4 regions of the Paracoccus sp. TOH genome follow, and region 3 is predicted to be linked to each of the others. Evidence: riboswitches for the same ligand, from Rfam matches in the RefSeq annotation. Region 3 holds a riboswitch; each other region holds the start of a gene.

Evidence for each region. Region 3 has a riboswitch for cobalamin ahead of NBE95_RS18065 (ABC transporter substrate-binding protein). Riboswitches for the same ligand answer to the same signal wherever they lie in the genome.
Region 1: it holds a riboswitch for cobalamin, as region 3 does, so the genes downstream of both, nrdH (glutaredoxin-like protein NrdH) here and NBE95_RS18065 (ABC transporter substrate-binding protein) in region 3, are expected to answer to the same signal.
Region 2: it holds a riboswitch for cobalamin, as region 3 does, so the genes downstream of both, NBE95_RS05295 (CbtB domain-containing protein) here and NBE95_RS18065 (ABC transporter substrate-binding protein) in region 3, are expected to answer to the same signal.
Region 4: it holds a riboswitch for cobalamin, as region 3 does, so the genes downstream of both, NBE95_RS11500 (TonB-dependent receptor) here and NBE95_RS18065 (ABC transporter substrate-binding protein) in region 3, are expected to answer to the same signal.

The regions. Positions count from the first base shown of each region.
Region 1 is NZ_CP098362.1:625,304-629,163, reverse strand. It holds gene nrdE (class 1b ribonucleoside-diphosphate reductase subunit alpha) at 1-1,921, opposite strand, end outside; gene nrdI (class Ib ribonucleoside-diphosphate reductase assembly flavoprotein NrdI) at 1,903-2,310, opposite strand; gene nrdH (glutaredoxin-like protein NrdH) at 2,337-2,558, opposite strand; cobalamin riboswitch at 2,649-2,833, opposite strand; gene NBE95_RS20070 (hypothetical protein) at 3,000-3,266, shown strand; gene NBE95_RS20065 (DUF6635 family protein) at 3,263-3,860, opposite strand, start outside.
Region 2 is NZ_CP098360.1:1,071,852-1,075,711, reverse strand. It holds gene leuD (3-isopropylmalate dehydratase small subunit) at 1-338, shown strand, start outside; gene NBE95_RS05300 (endonuclease/exonuclease/phosphatase family protein) at 329-1,381, shown strand; cobalamin riboswitch at 1,498-1,701, shown strand; gene NBE95_RS05295 (CbtB domain-containing protein) at 1,738-1,917, shown strand; gene NBE95_RS05290 (CbtA family protein) at 1,919-2,617, shown strand; gene NBE95_RS05285 (hypothetical protein) at 2,686-3,228, shown strand; gene bluB (5,6-dimethylbenzimidazole synthase) at 3,228-3,851, shown strand.
Region 3 is NZ_CP098362.1:199,434-203,293, reverse strand. It holds gene NBE95_RS18070 (iron ABC transporter permease) at 1-974, opposite strand, end outside; gene NBE95_RS18065 (ABC transporter substrate-binding protein) at 971-1,981, opposite strand; cobalamin riboswitch at 2,149-2,348, opposite strand; gene NBE95_RS18060 (DUF1127 domain-containing protein) at 2,540-2,734, shown strand; gene NBE95_RS18055 (DCC1-like thiol-disulfide oxidoreductase family protein) at 2,872-3,327, shown strand; gene NBE95_RS18050 (gamma-glutamylcyclotransferase) at 3,371-3,860, opposite strand, start outside.
Region 4 is NZ_CP098361.1:182,256-186,115, forward strand. It holds gene NBE95_RS11495 (PLP-dependent aminotransferase family protein) at 1-1,159, shown strand, start outside; cobalamin riboswitch at 1,322-1,534, shown strand; gene NBE95_RS11500 (TonB-dependent receptor) at 1,670-3,586, shown strand; gene NBE95_RS11505 (ABC transporter substrate-binding protein) at 3,580-3,860, shown strand, end outside.

The sequences.
Region 1 (3,860 bases), 230 kb from region 3:
TGATCGCCTCGGGGCCGATCTCGTAGGCGTCGCGGTAATAGTCGATGTTCTCGTTCGACATGAAGGCGGCGGGATAATAGACCCGGCCGATCTTGCCTTCCTTGCGGATCTCGATCTTGGCCACGATCGGGTGGATCGAGCTGGTCGAGTTGTTGATATAGCTGATCGAGCCGGTGGGCGGCACCGCCTGCAGATTGCGGTTGTAAAGCCCGTGCTGCATCACCGATTGCTTCAGCGCCGTCCAATCCTCACGCGTGGGCAGGGTGATGCCCTCGAACACCCGCACGACATCGGCCGAAACCGGCAGCCAGTCGCGCTCGGTATATGTGTCGAAGAACGAGCCGTCGGCATAGTTCGACTTCTCGAAATCTTTGAAGGTCCGGCCCTTTTCCTGCGCCAGCAGGTTCGAGGCCCGGATGGCGTGATAGGCGACGGCGGCGAAATAAACGCTGGTGAACTCGACACCCTCGGGGCTGCCGTAATGAATGCGCTCGCGGGCAAGGAAGCCGTGCAGGTTCATCTGGCCAAGACCGACGGCATGCGCCTCGTCATTGCCGCGGCGGATCGAGGGGACCGAGTCGATCGAGGACATTTCCGACACCGCGGTCAGCGCCCGGATCGCCGCCTCGACCGTGGCGCCGAAATCCGGCCCGTCCATGGTCGCGGCGATGTTCAGCGAGCCGAGATTGCACGAAATATCAGTGCCCAAGTGGGCATAGCTCAGATCCTCGTTGAACGCGCTCGCCTCGTTCACCTGCAGGATCTCGCTGCACAGGTTCGACATGCTGATGCGGCCATGCACGGGATTGGCGCGGTTCACCGTGTCCTCGAACATGATATAGGGATAGCCGCTTTCGAACTGGATCTCGGCGATGGTCTGGAAGAACTCTCGCGCGTTGATCTTCTTCTTCCTGATGCGTTTGTCGTCGACCATCTCGGCATATTTCTCGGTGACCGAAATTTCCGAGAAGGGCATGCCATAGACCCGCTCGACGTCGTGGGGCGAAAACAGGTACATGTCGGCGTTCTTCTTGGCCAGTTCGAAGGTCACGTCGGGGATCACCACGCCCAGGCTCAGCGTCTTGATGCGGATCTTCTCGTCGGCATTCTCGCGCTTGGTGTCCAGGAAGCGCAGGATGTCGGGGTGATGCGCGTTCAGATAGACGGCGCCGGCGCCCTGCCGCGCGCCCAGCTGGTTGGCATAGCTGAACGAATCCTCTAGGAGCTTCATCACCGGGATGACGCCCGAGGACTGGTTCTCGATGCCCTTGATCGGCGCCCCGGCCTCGCGCAGGTTGGTCAGCATCAGCGCCACGCCGCCGCCGCGTTTCGACAGCTGCAGCGCCGAGTTGATCGAGCGGCCGATACTCTCCATGTTGTCTTCAAGCCGCAGCAGGAAGCACGAGATCAGCTCGCCGCGCGATTTCTTGCCGGCATTGAGGAACGTGGGCGTCGCCGGCTGGAAACGGCCGGAGAGCATTTCATCCATGAACCGCATGGCGAGGCCCTCGTCGCCGCGCGCCAGTGTCAGGGCGACCATGACCACGCGGTCCTCGTAGCGTTCCAGGTAGCGCTGGCCGTCGCGGGTCTTCAGCGTGTAGCTGGTGTAATATTTGAACGCGCCCAGGAAGGTCGGGAAACGGAACTTCTTCTGATAGGCGGCATCCCAGATCGCGCGCTGAAAGTTCTTGGAATACTGGTCCAGCACCTCGGGCTCGTAATAGCCCTCGTCGACCAGATAGCGCAGCTTCTCGTCGAGGTTGTGGAAGAAGACGGTGTTCTGATTGACGTGCTGCAGGAAATACTGCCGCGCGGCCTTGCGGTCGGCGTCGAAGCGGATCTTCCCCTCGCCGTCGTAAAGGTTCAGCATCGCGTTCAGCGCGTGATAGTCCAGCTCGGCCTTTACGCCATCGTCAAGCATTCCGTCCCCCAGAATTCATGCAGCCCCGCCCGAACGCGGGAAATGTCCAGATCAGTCCCCGCCAGCTCGAATCGATACAGCACGGGAACGTTGCACTTGTCAGAAATCACCCGACCGGCCAAGGCATAGGTGGCGCCGAAATTCCGGTTGCCGGCGGCGATGACGCCGCGCAGCAACCCCCGGCTGCCCGGGTCGTTGAGAAAGCGGATCACCTGTTTCGGCACCGCGCCCCGACCCGTACCGTCGGCATAGGTCGGGCAGATCAGCACATAGGGCAGGACGGGCGCCGGCATCGCGTCGCGGGGCGAGAGCGGGATGCGCCCGGCCGACCAGCCGAGCCGCGCCACGAAACGCGCCGTGTTCCCCGAGGCCGAGGAATAATAGACCAGCCTGACCCCGGACCCGTCCACGGTCCTTACGACAGCCGGCCGATCATGTCGGGGCGGAAACCGGCCCAATGCGCCTCGCCGGCGACGACGACCGGCGCCTGACGATAACCCAGCGAAGTGACCAGTTCCATCGCCGCGTCATCCTCGGTCAGGTCGACCAGGTGATAATCCAGGCCGCGCGCGTCCAGGGCGCGGGTGGTGGCGGTGCATTGCACGCAGGCGGGCTTGGAATAAACGGTGATGGTCATGCCTCTGCTCCTTCATGGTCGCGGCAAAGGCAGGCCGCGGCCGAAGGCAGCGCCCCTCCGAACCGGTCCGGCCCGCGCCCGCCGCGCGGTTTCGTCCTGTCGCGTCATGGCAGGTCTTCTGACTCGCAGGTCTCGGCTCGGCTGGCCTTCCCGGTTGCCCAGTGGTGCTCCAACGTCGCTCTCCGCTTACAGCTGCGGGGGCAGTGCCGGATTCGCACCGGCTTCCCTCTTCGTCCCCGGATCGCTCCGGGTTGACCATGACCCCGCCAATAAGCCATGGCCGGAACGGCCGGTCAATCCATATCTAGTGGGAAAGGCGAAGTATCCCCAAATATCTGGTAGAGACCGGATTCCCGGCCTGGGGTTTCGGCGGCAAGAAACGGGGCTCCGGGCGGAGATTGTCCCGCCGGATTCCGGGCCGATCGCCGGCAGGGACGACCTATGCCGCTGCAAGACAAGACCATCATCGACGCCGGAGCCTCCAGCGCGTCAGGGCCGCGGCTGGGCCTTGCTGCCCGGCGCGAGAAACGGTTGCGGGATCGCGTCGCGCGGATCGTGGCGGCGGGCGGCGCGGCCGGGATGCTGGCCGGCGCGGGCACCGCGCCAGGCATGCCCGGGCGCTGGTCCGGGCTGGCGGATCACGCCAGCTTTGTGGCCGGCAGCGCCATGCTGGCGGATGGCGGCGGCAATTCGATCTGCAAGACCTAGCCCCGGAAGCTGCGCCACAGGCTGATCGCCGCATCCGACAGGTCGCCCAGCCGCGCCAGAAGATGCTCGCGCTCCAGTGCCGGCGCGGTGCCGGCGCGGTCCAGCCGCTGCAGCAGCCGCATGATGCGGCGGCGATGGGTGCCGGTCATCGTCTGCACCGGATCGGCGACCAGCCCGGCAAAGGTGGTCAGGACCGAGGCGAGCATGGCCAGAACCACGCCGGTCAGCACCACCTCGACGGTGGACAGCTCGCGCGGGAAGGCGCCATACCACATGCGCCCGGCCCAGCTTCCCAGCGCGAAATCCTCGACCGCCTGCGTCTGCGCCCGCAGCTGCGCGATCGGCCCGGCCAGCGAGATCACCCCGGGCGTGGCGCGGTGGAACAGCAGAAGCCCCGAAAGCAGAACCAGCAGTGAGGTGGTGATCTCGGAGACCGCGTTGCGGGTCTCGGCATAGTCCGAGACGGCGCGGGCCACGGTCTCGGGCGGCGCCCTGGGGGCCAGGTCCTGTTCCGCCAGGTCGTCGATGAAGCCGGCCAGATCCGCCTCGATCCGCTGCGCCACGTCGGAGGTCAGGAAGATCTGCCGGCGCGCC
Region 2 (3,860 bases), on a different replicon from region 3:
TTCTGGACTTCGGCATCCGCTGCGTGATCTCGACCAGCTTCGCCGACATCTTCTACAACAACTGCTTCAAGAACGGCATCCTGCCCATCGTCATGCCGGCCGAGGTGGTGCAGGTGCTGATGGAGGATGCGAAGAAGGGCGCCAATGCCCGCATGACCGTGGACCTGGAAAACCTGACCGTGACCACCTCGGACGGGCAGAGCTTCCCCTTCGAGCTGGACCCGTTCCGCCGCCACTGCCTGCTGAACGGGCTGGACGATATCGGCCTGACCATGGAGAAGGCCGGCGCCATCGACACGTTCGAGACCCAGATGGCCCAGAGCCGCCCTTGGGTATAAGGGCGCTGGCCGGGGCGGCGCTGATCGCCGCCCTTGGCGTTCACGCACAGGCGGACCCCTTGCGGATCGCCACCTACAGCCCCGACCTGTCGCGCGACGGGCCGGGGCTTCTGTTGCGCGACCTCGGCCGCCGGGATGCGCAGGTCGCGGCGGTGACCCGGGTCATCGCCGAGACCCGGCCCGACATCCTGCTGCTGACGGATTTCGACTGGGATTTCGACGGCGAGGCGCTGGACGCCTTTGCCGCGCTGCTGGCGCAGGCGGGGCTGGACTATCCGCACCGTTTCGCGGCGCGGCCGAATTCCGGCATGGCGACCGGGCTGGACCTGAACGCCGACGGTCGGCTGGGCACGGCCGACGATGCGCAGGGTTTCGGTGCGTTCACCGGACAGGGCGGCATGGCGATCCTGTCGCGCCATCCCATCGGGCCGGTGACCGATTACACGGAATTTCTGTGGCGCGACCTGCCCGGCAATCTGATGCCGCCGCTGCCCGAGGCGGTGGCGGCGATCCGCCGCCTGTCCTCGACCGCGCATTGGGACGCGGTGATCACGGTGGCGGACCGGCCGCTGCACCTGCTTGCCATGTCCGCGACGCCGCCGGTCTTCGACGGGCCCGAGGATCTGAACGGCCGCCGCAACCATGACGAGCTGGCCTTCTGGCTGCACCACCTGCCCGAAGCGCCCTTCGTGCTGGCCGGGAACCTGAACCTCGACCCCGAGGACAGCGAGGGGCGACCGCAGGCGCTGGCCCGGCTCATGGCGCAGGTCGCCGACCCCCTGCCCCGCAGCCCCGGCGGCGCGGCGGCGAAGGGCGGGGTGAATGACGGCCACAAGGGCGATCCGGGGCTGGATAGTGGCGACTGGCCGGACGACAGGCCGCCGGGCAATCTGCGCGTCGATTACGTCCTGCCCTCCCGGGGCCTGAAGCTGCTGGGCGCGGGCGTGGTCTGGCCCGCCGAGGGTCCGCTGGCCCAAGCCGCGCTGACGGCATCCGCGCACCGGCTGGTCTGGGTCGACCTGGACTGGCCGCCGGGCCCGTGATCACGGGCCGCGACCGGGACGCCCCCTCCCCTGCCCCCGGCATCTTCTGCGTTGGCCAAATACCCATGCGATAGCGCCGCGCCGCGATTCCGCTTGCCGGACATGCCGCATCGCGGCTAGCATATGGCCGTATCGGTGCCCCTTCGGGGGCCAAAAGGGAATGCGGTGCGGTCCTGGACATCCGGGGCCAAATCCGCAGCCGCCCCCGCGACTGTGAGCGGAGAGCGGACGTCCATCATGCCACTGGCCATCCGGCCGGGAAGGCGGGCGTCGGCCTTGACCCGCAAGCCAGGAGACCTGCCGATGCATGGAACCGCAACGTCGTCGGGTTGGACGACCAAAGGAAAGGGTCAAGGATGACCGCAAGATCCGCAACCGCCGCCGCCGGCGCCAGCCGCGCCTCGGTGCTGTTTCCCGCCATCGCCACCTTCGCCATCGGCTTCGGGCTGATCTTCATGGCCGGGCTGGTGCAGGCCGAGACCCTGCATGACGCCGCCCATGACGTGCGTCACGCCACCGGCTTCCCCTGCCACTGACATGTTCTCGCGCATCCTGACCAGCGGATTGATCGCTGGCGCTGCAACGGGGCTGATTGCCGCCCTGTTGCAGCTTTGGTTCGTGCAGCCGGTGCTGCTGCATGCCGAGCTTTACGAATCCGGGCAGCTGGCGCATTTCGGCGCCGAACCCGTCAGCGCGCACCAGGATCTCGGCGCCTTCGAATGGACCCGCAACGGGCTCTCGGTGCTGTTCACCATGCTGGTCTATGCCGGTTACGGGCTGATGCTGGTGGCGCTGATGGCGGTTTCCGAATCGCAGGGCAATGCGGTCACCGCGCGGCAGGGCCTGCTCTGGGGCCTTGCCGGCTACCTGACCATGCAGCTCGCCCCCGCCTTCGGCCTTGCGCCCGAGGTGCCGGGCGTCGCCGCCGCCGAGGTGCAGCTTCGCGCCATCTGGTGGCTGGGCACCGCCATCGCCACCGGGCTGGCGCTGTGGCTGGTCGCCTTTGGCAAGGGCTGGGCAGCCTGGGCTGTCGCCGTGGTGCTGATCCTGGCCCCGCATCTGATCGGCGCGCCGCAGCCCGGCAGCTATGCCGGCCCGGTCCCGCCCGAGCTTTCGGCCGAGTTCGCCGGCCGGGCGCTGGGGGCCGGGGCCATGGCCTGGGCGCTGCTCGGCCTGCTGGCCGGCTGGTTCTGGCAGCGCGAGGGTCAGCGGGCGGCTGTTCCGCAGCCCGCCTGATCCGGTCGGAAAATTCCTCCGGCCGGGCACAGACCGTGCCCGGCCCTTCCATGAACCGGGGGCCAGACATGGATCGTTCGATCCCGATGCTGCTGATCGGCCTGATCTTCGGCGGCGGGCTGGGTTTCGTCGTCGCCGCGGCCAACGGCATTACCCTGGACGGCCACGACCATGGCGCAAGCGGCCATGGCGCGGCGGCCGCCGGGGCCAAGACGCATGACCACGGCGCCCCGATCGACCTGCCCGCCGGCAGCGCCACCGCCTCGGCCCGGCTGGAACCCGACAGCGTCTCGGGCTGGAACCTGTTCCTGCAGCTGCAGGGCTTCTGCTTCGCCCCCGACCATGCCGGCCTGACCCACCGGACGGGCGAGGGGCACGCGCATCTTTACCTGAACGGCACCAAGATCGCCCGGCTCTACGGCCCGGCCCGGCATCTCGACGCGCTGGAGCCCGGCGACCGGCTGCGGGTCGAGTTGAACGCCAACAACCACCGGCCGCTGACCGTCTCTGGCCGGCCGCTCGCCGTCGAGCTGACCGTGCCCGACCGCCCGGTCGCCATCCGCGCCGGGGCCGAGGGCCTGCCCGACAGCGCCATCTGCGCGGTACCGTGATGGAGTTCGGCGCCGAGGACCGTGCCGCCCTGGACCGCATCCTGCGCTGGCGCCGCGACGTGCGGCATTTCCGCAAGGATCCGATTCCCGAGCCGCTGCTGGACGCGCTGCGCGCGGCGATGGAACTGGCGCCCTCGGTCGGCAATTCCCGGCCATGGCGGGTGATCCGGGTCGAAAGCCCCGGCCTGCGCGCCGCGATCCGCGCCGATTTCCTGCGCTGCAATGCCGAGGCCGCCACCCGCTACCAGGGCCCGCAGCGGCAGGAATATGACGCGCTGAAGCTGGCGGGGCTGGACCGCGCCCCGGTCTGGCTGGCGGTCCTGACCGAGATCGACCCGGCCGAAGGCCACCATCTGGGCCGCGCCACCATGGCCCGGACGCTGCAGCAATCCACCGCCATGGCGATCCATACGCTGTGGCTGGCGGCGCGGGCGCGCAACCTCGGCCTCGGCATGGTCTCGATCCTCGATCCGGCGCGGATCACCGCCTTGCTGCAGGTGCCGGAAAGCTGGGAGTTCAGCGCGCTGCTCTGTCTGGGCTGGCCGGATTTCACCGACGACACCCCGCTGCTGCACCGCTCGGGCTGGCAGGAAAACACCGCGGCGGACTGGCAACGCCGCTAGCCCCGCCGC
Region 3 (3,860 bases):
TGCCCGGGGATCAACATCCGCGAGGCGATGTCGGCGACGATCAGGAACACCGCCCCGGCCAATGCCGACCAGGGCACCAAACGGCCATGCCGAGGCCCGACCGCAAGGCGCACGGCATGGGGGATGACAAGGCCGACGAAGCCGATGGAGCCGACAAGGCTGACCATCACCGCCGTCATCAGCGTGATTGCCCCGATCAGCACCGCCTGCACCCAGCGGACCGGGATGCCAAGCGCCGCCGCGGATTGCGCGCCGAAGGCAAAGCCGTCCAGCGCGCGGATGTGCCAGCAGCAGGCCAGGAACCCCGCCAGCGCGACCGGCCCGGCCAGCGCGACGTCGGGCCAGCGTACGCCGGACAGGTTGCCCAGAAGCCAGAACATGATCCCGCGCGCCTGTTCGGCATTGGCGGATTTGGCGATGAAGAAGCTGGTCAGCGCGTTGAAAAGCTGCGACCCGGCGATTCCGGCCAGAACCAGTTGCGCCGACCCGCCGCCCGCGGCCCGCGCCAGGGTCGAGACCAGTGCGAAAGCCAGCAGCGCGCCGATGAAGGCGCCGGTCGAAAGCCCCAGCGTCCCGCCGCCGACCCCCAGGATCGCCACCGCCACCGCGCCGGTGGAGGCCCCGGCCGAGACGCCCAGCAGGTAGGGATCGGCAAGGGCGTTGCGGATCAGCGCCTGCAGCACCACGCCCGACAGCGCCAGCCCCGCCCCGCAGGCGGCGGCGACCAGGATGCGCGGTATCCGGTAGTTCCAGACGATGGCCGCGTCGATGGGATCGACCGGAAACCCGGCCCCCCCGAGCTTGTTGGCAAGCTCCGCCGTCACCGTCGCAACCGGCAGCGGCGTCTCGCCGATGACGACCCCGGCCAGGATCGCCGCCAGCAGCAGGCCCAGCCCGAAGGCCCCGCGCCAGACGAGAAGCCAGAGGTGGGGCCGGACCCGAAGCCGGCCGGCAAGGGTCGCCGTCTCGGTCATCGCAGCCCAAGCACCGGCAGCGCCGCGGCCAGCGTCTCGAGCGCGGCGATGTTGCGGATCGAGGGATCCATCGCATGGGCGTCCAGGATCACGATCCTGTCGTTTTCGACCGCATCCATCTGGCGGGTGACCGGATCGGATTTCAGGAAGGCGATCTTCTTCTCGTGATCGTCGGCCTCGTACCGGCGACGGTCCATCCGGGCGATGACGATGATCGACGGGTTGGCCCGCGCGATGGTCTCCCAGCTGATGGCCGGCCATTCCTCGTCGCTTTCGACGATGTTTCTCAGCCCCAGCTTCGCCATCAGGTAGCCGGGCGGTCCCTTGCGCCCGGCGACATAAGGATCGACATCCATTTCCGCCGAGGAGAACCAGAATACCGCCGAGGCGTCCTGCAGGTTCAGCGCCTTCGCCTTGTCGCTGGCCGCCGCCTCGCGCGCCTGCAGCTGCGCCACCAGCGCCTCGGCCCGCTCGGGCACGTCGAAGATGCGGCCCAGCTCGTTGACGCCGGCATAGACCGACTGCATCTCGAACATGGTCGAGCGGGTGCCGTCAGAGCCGCTGGCATTGTCCTTGTGCCAGCAGTCGGCGGGCAGGACATAGGTCGGGATGCCGACATCGGCGAATTGTTCGCGCGTGGCGACGATGCCCTGCGGGCCGACATGCCATTCGTATTGCGCGGCGACGAGGCCGGGCTTCCTCGCCACCACCGATTCGAAGCTCGGGTCGTTGTCGGCCAGCCGCTCGATCCCGGCATTCGTGTCGCGAAATTCGGGCAGGACTTCGGTGAACCAGACCGAGGTGGCGGTCACCTTCTCGGCCAGTCCCAGCGAATACAGGATCTCGGTCGCGGCCTGACCCAGGGTGACGGCGCTGTCGGGCGCCTGGTCGAAGGTCAGATCGACCCCGCAATTCTGCAGCTTCAGCGGGTATTGCGCCCCGGCTGTGACGGGCGGCGCGAAGCCGGTCGCGCAAAGCAGCGCGGCGGTCAGGAAGCGGACGAACATGGCATGTCTCCGATGATGACGGCAGCCGAAGACAGGAGGGGAGAGCGCGGCCCAAGACCGGCCGGCGCCCCGCCCCGAAGGCGGTCGCGGCGGCTGGCTGGAACCGGTGCGGCAAGGCACCTCGGGGCAAAATTCATCCGGCACCTCCCCGGGCACCCCGCCCGGGCTGGGTTGAGATTGACGTCGGCAGGTCTCCTGACTGGCGGGTCATCGGGGCGTCGCGGCCTTCCCATGGCGGTTGCCACAGTGGCGTCGTCGCGAAATCCCTTGCCGCCTACAGTTGCGGGGGCAGTTCCGGTTCGCCGGACAGGTCCGGCGGCGGATTCCCTTTCAATTCCTTGCGGAAACCGACGATGTCGGACTAGCCCGCCCGCCGGCCGATGGCAAGCCGTATCGTCCGCCGAACCGCCGTGCGGCTTCCCGCCCGCCGCTCATGCTGCAGCGCAGAACGCATGGCGGGTTTGCCACGGGCATGGCTACTGCCGCCGGCTGTCGCGGCCTATATCCGTCCTGTCCGAAACAGGCCCGCTGAACGGGCAAGATGAAAAAGGTGCCAAGATGTCCGCTGTCGAAATGAGCCATAACCCCGCTGCCGGTGGCTTGGGCCGCATCGTTGCGCGTGTGACCGCCACGGTTGCCGGCTGGAACAACGCCCGCATCACCCGCCGCGAGCTGAACCTGCTGACCGATCGCGAGCTTGACGATATCGGCCTGACCCGCGGCGATATCGAGCGGATTGCCCGCCGCGCCTGAGGCGTAGCCGGCGATGAACGGACCCCGCGGCGATGCCTCGGGGTTTTTTCATGTCCGCCGGCCCGGCCCGGGCGCAGATCGCCCGCCGGCGGGCGATTGGGCTTGCCCGGCCGCCGCCCTTGCCTGATGCTGGCGGCATGACCGCGGCCCGTTCCCATTCCTTTCGCGACGACCCGCTGGTGCCGGGCTTCGACGATTCCGCACCGCTGGCCGTGATGGATGCGGAATGCGCGCTTTGCAGTTGGGGGGCGCGGATGATCCATCGTATGGACCGCTCGGGAGACGTGCGGATATGTCCGGTCCAGACGCCGCTCGGGGCGGCGCTGCTGCGGCATTACGGGCTGGATGCGGAAGATCCCCCGAGCTGGCTGTTCATCGAGGATGGCATCGCCCATTCCGATTGCGACGCGCTGATCCATGCCGGGCGGCGGCTGGGCGGAGCCGGCCGGCTGGCCGCGCCGCTGCGCCTGCTGCCGCGCGGGCTGCGCAACTGGCTTTACCGGCGCGTCGCGCGCAACCGTTACCGGCTGTTCGGCAGGTCGGACATGTGCGCCCTGCCCGATCCGGCCTTCCAGCGGCGACTGCTTCGCTGACGGTCTCCGCCCCGGAGGAGCAAGGAGGGCCGGGAGCCGGCCGTCATTCGCCGCGCCGGGCCTTGCCCGGTGCCGCATCTATTTCCTCGGCCACCAGTTGCTGCAGCGTCCAGATGTAATCGTCATGGATGCCGTGTTCCGCCAGACCCCGGACCGTGCGCAGCAGGTATTCCGCGCCGGACCCGGCCGCCCCGGCCGCACGGGCCAGCCGCCGGGCCTGTTCCTCGACGGTCAGTTCGGCAAGCTGCGTGCCGACCGGATCGGCATAGAAGGTCAGGGCCGGTTCGCGCCCGCGTTCGGTCTCGACCTCGATCCAGCAGGCATTGGCCGCGAGTTCATGGGCGACCAGCTCGCGCCGCAGGATGGCGCGCAGCGATTGCGTCTCGGTTCCCGGGGCGATGTCCAGCACCAACCCGTCGCAGCAGCCGCCCGAGGCAAGGGCGAGCATCAGCCCCGGCCGGTCCGGGGTGCCGCGGAAATGTTCGAGCGAGATCGAGAAGCTGCGATGCCAGCCAAGCGCGGTGGCGCGGCGG
Region 4 (3,860 bases), on a different replicon from region 3:
TGACGTGACCTCGGTCTTTCTGGCCGCCGGGCAGATCCCGGATCTGATCAATCTGGGCGGCGGCCTGCCCGAACCCTCGCTCTGGCCGGTCGAGGAGCTGGCCGACCTGGCCGCCGAGGTGATCCGCAGCCACCCGGCCGAATCCCTGGGCTATGGCCCGATCCCCGGCCTGCCGGCCCTGCGCGAGCTGATCGCGGCGCGGTGTTCGACCCCCGACCTGCGGCTGACCCGCGACAACGTGCTGATCACCACCGGCGGGATGCAGGCGCTGGAGCTGGTGGGAAAGGTGCTGCTGCAGCCCGGCGGCACGGTCGCCGCGCAGAGCCCGGCCTATCTGGGGGCGCTGGACGCCTGGCGGCCGCATGCGCCGCGCTATCGCCCGATGCGGATCGAGCGCAACGACCACGACCCGCGCGCCGCGATGCAGGGCGCGCAGTTCGCCTATACCGTGCCGAATTTCTCGAATCCCAGCGGCCGGCTGGTCTCGCTGCCCGAGCGGCAGGCGCTGGTCGCCGCCGCCCATGAAACCGGCACCTGGCTGATCGAGGACGACCCTTATGGCGTGCTTTATTACGAGGGCGCGCCACTGCCCCGGCTGCTCGACCTCTCGGCGGCCGGCCATCCCGGGCCCTATGCCGGGCCGGTGGTCTACATGGGCTCGCTGTCCAAGGAACTGACCCCCGGCCTGCGCATCGGCTGGGTGGTCGCGGCGCCCGCGATGATCGCGGCGCTGGCCACCGCCAAGCAGGGCTCGGACATGTGCACAAGCGGGCTGTCGCAGATGCTGGCGCTGCGGGCGCTGGAAGGCGGCATGACCGAGCGGATCCGGCCCGCGATCCTGTCGCTTTACCGCGCGCGCCGCGACGCGCTTTGCGCGGCGATGCGCGAACATCTGGCGGGCGATCTGGACTGGCAGGTGCCGTCGGGCGGCATGTTCGTCTGGGCCACGGCCCGCGACCCGCGGCTGGATACCGACCGGCTGCTGCAGGCGGGGCTGGCGCATGGCGTCTGCATCTCGCCCTCGAGCGTCTTCGACCCCCAGGGCCAGGACCGCCGCTCGCTGCGGATCAACTTCACCCTCAACCCGCCCGAGGCGCTGGAGGAAGGCTGCCGCCGGCTGGCCCGGGCGATCCGCGCCACGCTGGCAGCGGCGGAATGACGCAGCCGCCGGCGGGCCGTCGCCGGGGCGGCGGGTCCGGGCGGGAAAAGCTGCGGCCAGATCGGTATTTTCCGGGGCACGGGGCCTTTGCCGCGCCCCGGCCGGCCCCCGGCCGGCAACCGGCAGCGGCACGGCGCGCTTGACAGGACGGGCTGCGCTGCGGCAATGCGGGGCCGCTACGGTTTCCGGCGCTGCCGGATGAAAAGGGAACATCGGTGCGCCTTGGGCCGCGACGCGGACCGGGCAAGGCCGGGGCTGCCCCCGCAACTGTATGCGGTGAGCGAAGGCCGCAGGCGCCACTGGGGGCATCCCGGGAAGGCCGGCCCGAGCAATGATCCGCAAGCCAGGAGACCTGCCGCAGCGATCACCCATTCCCGGCGCGGGGCGCGCCCGGAAAGCGGCCGTTCCGCAGAGGTGACAGTCTCCGTGCTGCGGCCGGGCTGCCCTTGGCCTTTCCGCAGGACAGTTCTGCAAATCGCGGGCCAAGCCCCGCGCTGGAAAGGCTTTGGAATGTTCAGAACCCGGGTTTCCCTGCTTGCCGCCACCGCCCTGCTCCTGCCCGCCGCCGCCCTGGGCCAGGACGCGCAGCAGCCGGTGATGCTGGATACGGTCGTGCTGTCCGGCGGCCTGTCGCCGGTCGTGGAAAGCGCCTATGGCCGCGCCCACAGCATCCTGACCGCCGAGGATCTGCAGGCGCGCGGTTTCGTCACCGTCCAGGACGCGCTGCGCGACCTGCCCGGCCTGGCCGTCACCTCGACCGGCGAGACGCTGACCAAGGTCCGCATCCGCGGCGGGGAATCCAACCATGTGCTGGTGCTGATCGACGGGGTCGAGGCCAATGCCCCCGGCAGCGGCGACTATGTGTTCAGCGGCCTGCTGACCGAGGATATCGAGCGCATCGAGGTGCTGCGCGGCCCGCAATCGACGATCTACGGCGCCAATGCCGCCGCCGGGGTGATCTCGATCACCACCCGCCGCGCCGCCGCCCCGGGACTCAGCTATGGCGGCGGGGTCGAGATCGGTGGCCAGGCCACCCGCGCCGCCAGCGCCTATGTCCGCGCCATGGGCGAGCGCGGCCAGATCAGCTTCTCGGCCGCGACGCGCCATACCGATGGCGAGGACGCCTCGCGCACGCCGGGCGGCGATACCGAGTTCAACGATCGCGAGACCCTGACCCTCAGCGGTTCCTATACCATCAGCGAGGCGGTGACCGCCGGCTTCACCCTGCGGCGCAGCTGGCAGGAATACGGCTATGACGCATCCCGGTTCGATCTGGTCGATTCTCCCGACGACTACGTGATCGACACGCCGCACACCGCGGACCGGAATGAAACCTACGGCTCGCTCTGGCTCGAGGCCGAGGCACTGGCTGGCCGGTTGCTGAACCGATTCTTCATCGGGGGGATGAACCAGACCACCGATCATTTCGACGCCGGCGTGCCCGATTATGACGATGCCTCGCGGCTGCGGGATTTCCGATATACCGCTACCTGGGCGCTGGACGGCGGCCATGCCCGCGACGCCGCGCAGAAGCTGAACCTGGCCCTGCAGAAGAAGCGCGAAAGCTACGAAAGTTTCTTTGCACCCGGCGGCCGGTTTGAACGCGACACCAAATCGGTCGCGTTGGAATATCAGGGGCAGTTCGACAACGGCATCGGCGTCCAGGCCGGGCTGCGGCGGGATTTCAACGAGGATTTCCGCGACGCGACCACCTGGAACATCGCCGGCGCCTGGCAACTGCCCGGGCGCGACCTGCGCCTGCGCGCCGCGGCCGGAGAGGCCACCGTCAATCCCGACATGTTCCAGCTTTACGGCTATACGCCCGGCACCTATCACGGCAACCCGGACCTGACCCCCGAAACCAGCCGCAGCTATGAAATCGGCGCCGATCTGGACTTCGCCGCCGGCCGCGGCCAGCTCGGCGCGACCCTGTTCACCAGCAAGGTCGAGGACATGATCGCCGGGGCCGGCGAAACCTCGGTGAACGTCGCCGGCACCAGCACCCGCAAGGGTTTCGAGATCGATCTGGAATACGAAGCGGCGGACTGGCTGCGGCTGGGCGCAACCTATACCTATACCGATGCCCGCACCGAGAACGACACGCCCATCACCCGCCAGCCGCGCCACCGGCTGGGGCTGCGCGCCACGGGCGATTTCGCGCAGGGTCGCGGCACGGTCACGGCCGATCTGCGCTATGTCGCCGGCAATTACGACGAGGAATGGTTCAACACCGCCTGGCCCGACCTTCCGGCCACCACCGAACTGCCCGATTACGTGACCGTGAACCTGGCCGCCGGCTATGACCTGACCGGGAATGTCCGGCTGACCGGCCGCGTCGTGAACCTGTTCGACGAGGATTATTCCGAAGCCTGGGGCTATTACGGCCAGGGCCGCACCGTTTACGCGGGACTGACGGCGCAATGGTAAGGCGGCTTCGCCTGGCCGCCTGCCTGTTGGCCGGCCTGTCCCTGCCCGGCCTGTCCCTGCCCGCCGCGGCCGAGCCGCCGCGCCGGGTGCTGTCGATGAACCTGTGCACCGACCAGCTTGCCATGCTGCTGGCGGCGCCGGGGCAACTGGTCTCGGTCTCGTATCTGGCGCAGGATCCCACCGCCTCGGCCATGGCCGAGGCGGCGTCGCGCCTGCCGGTCAATCACGGCCTGGTCGAGGAGATCTTCCTGGCCCGGCCCGACCTGGTTCTGGC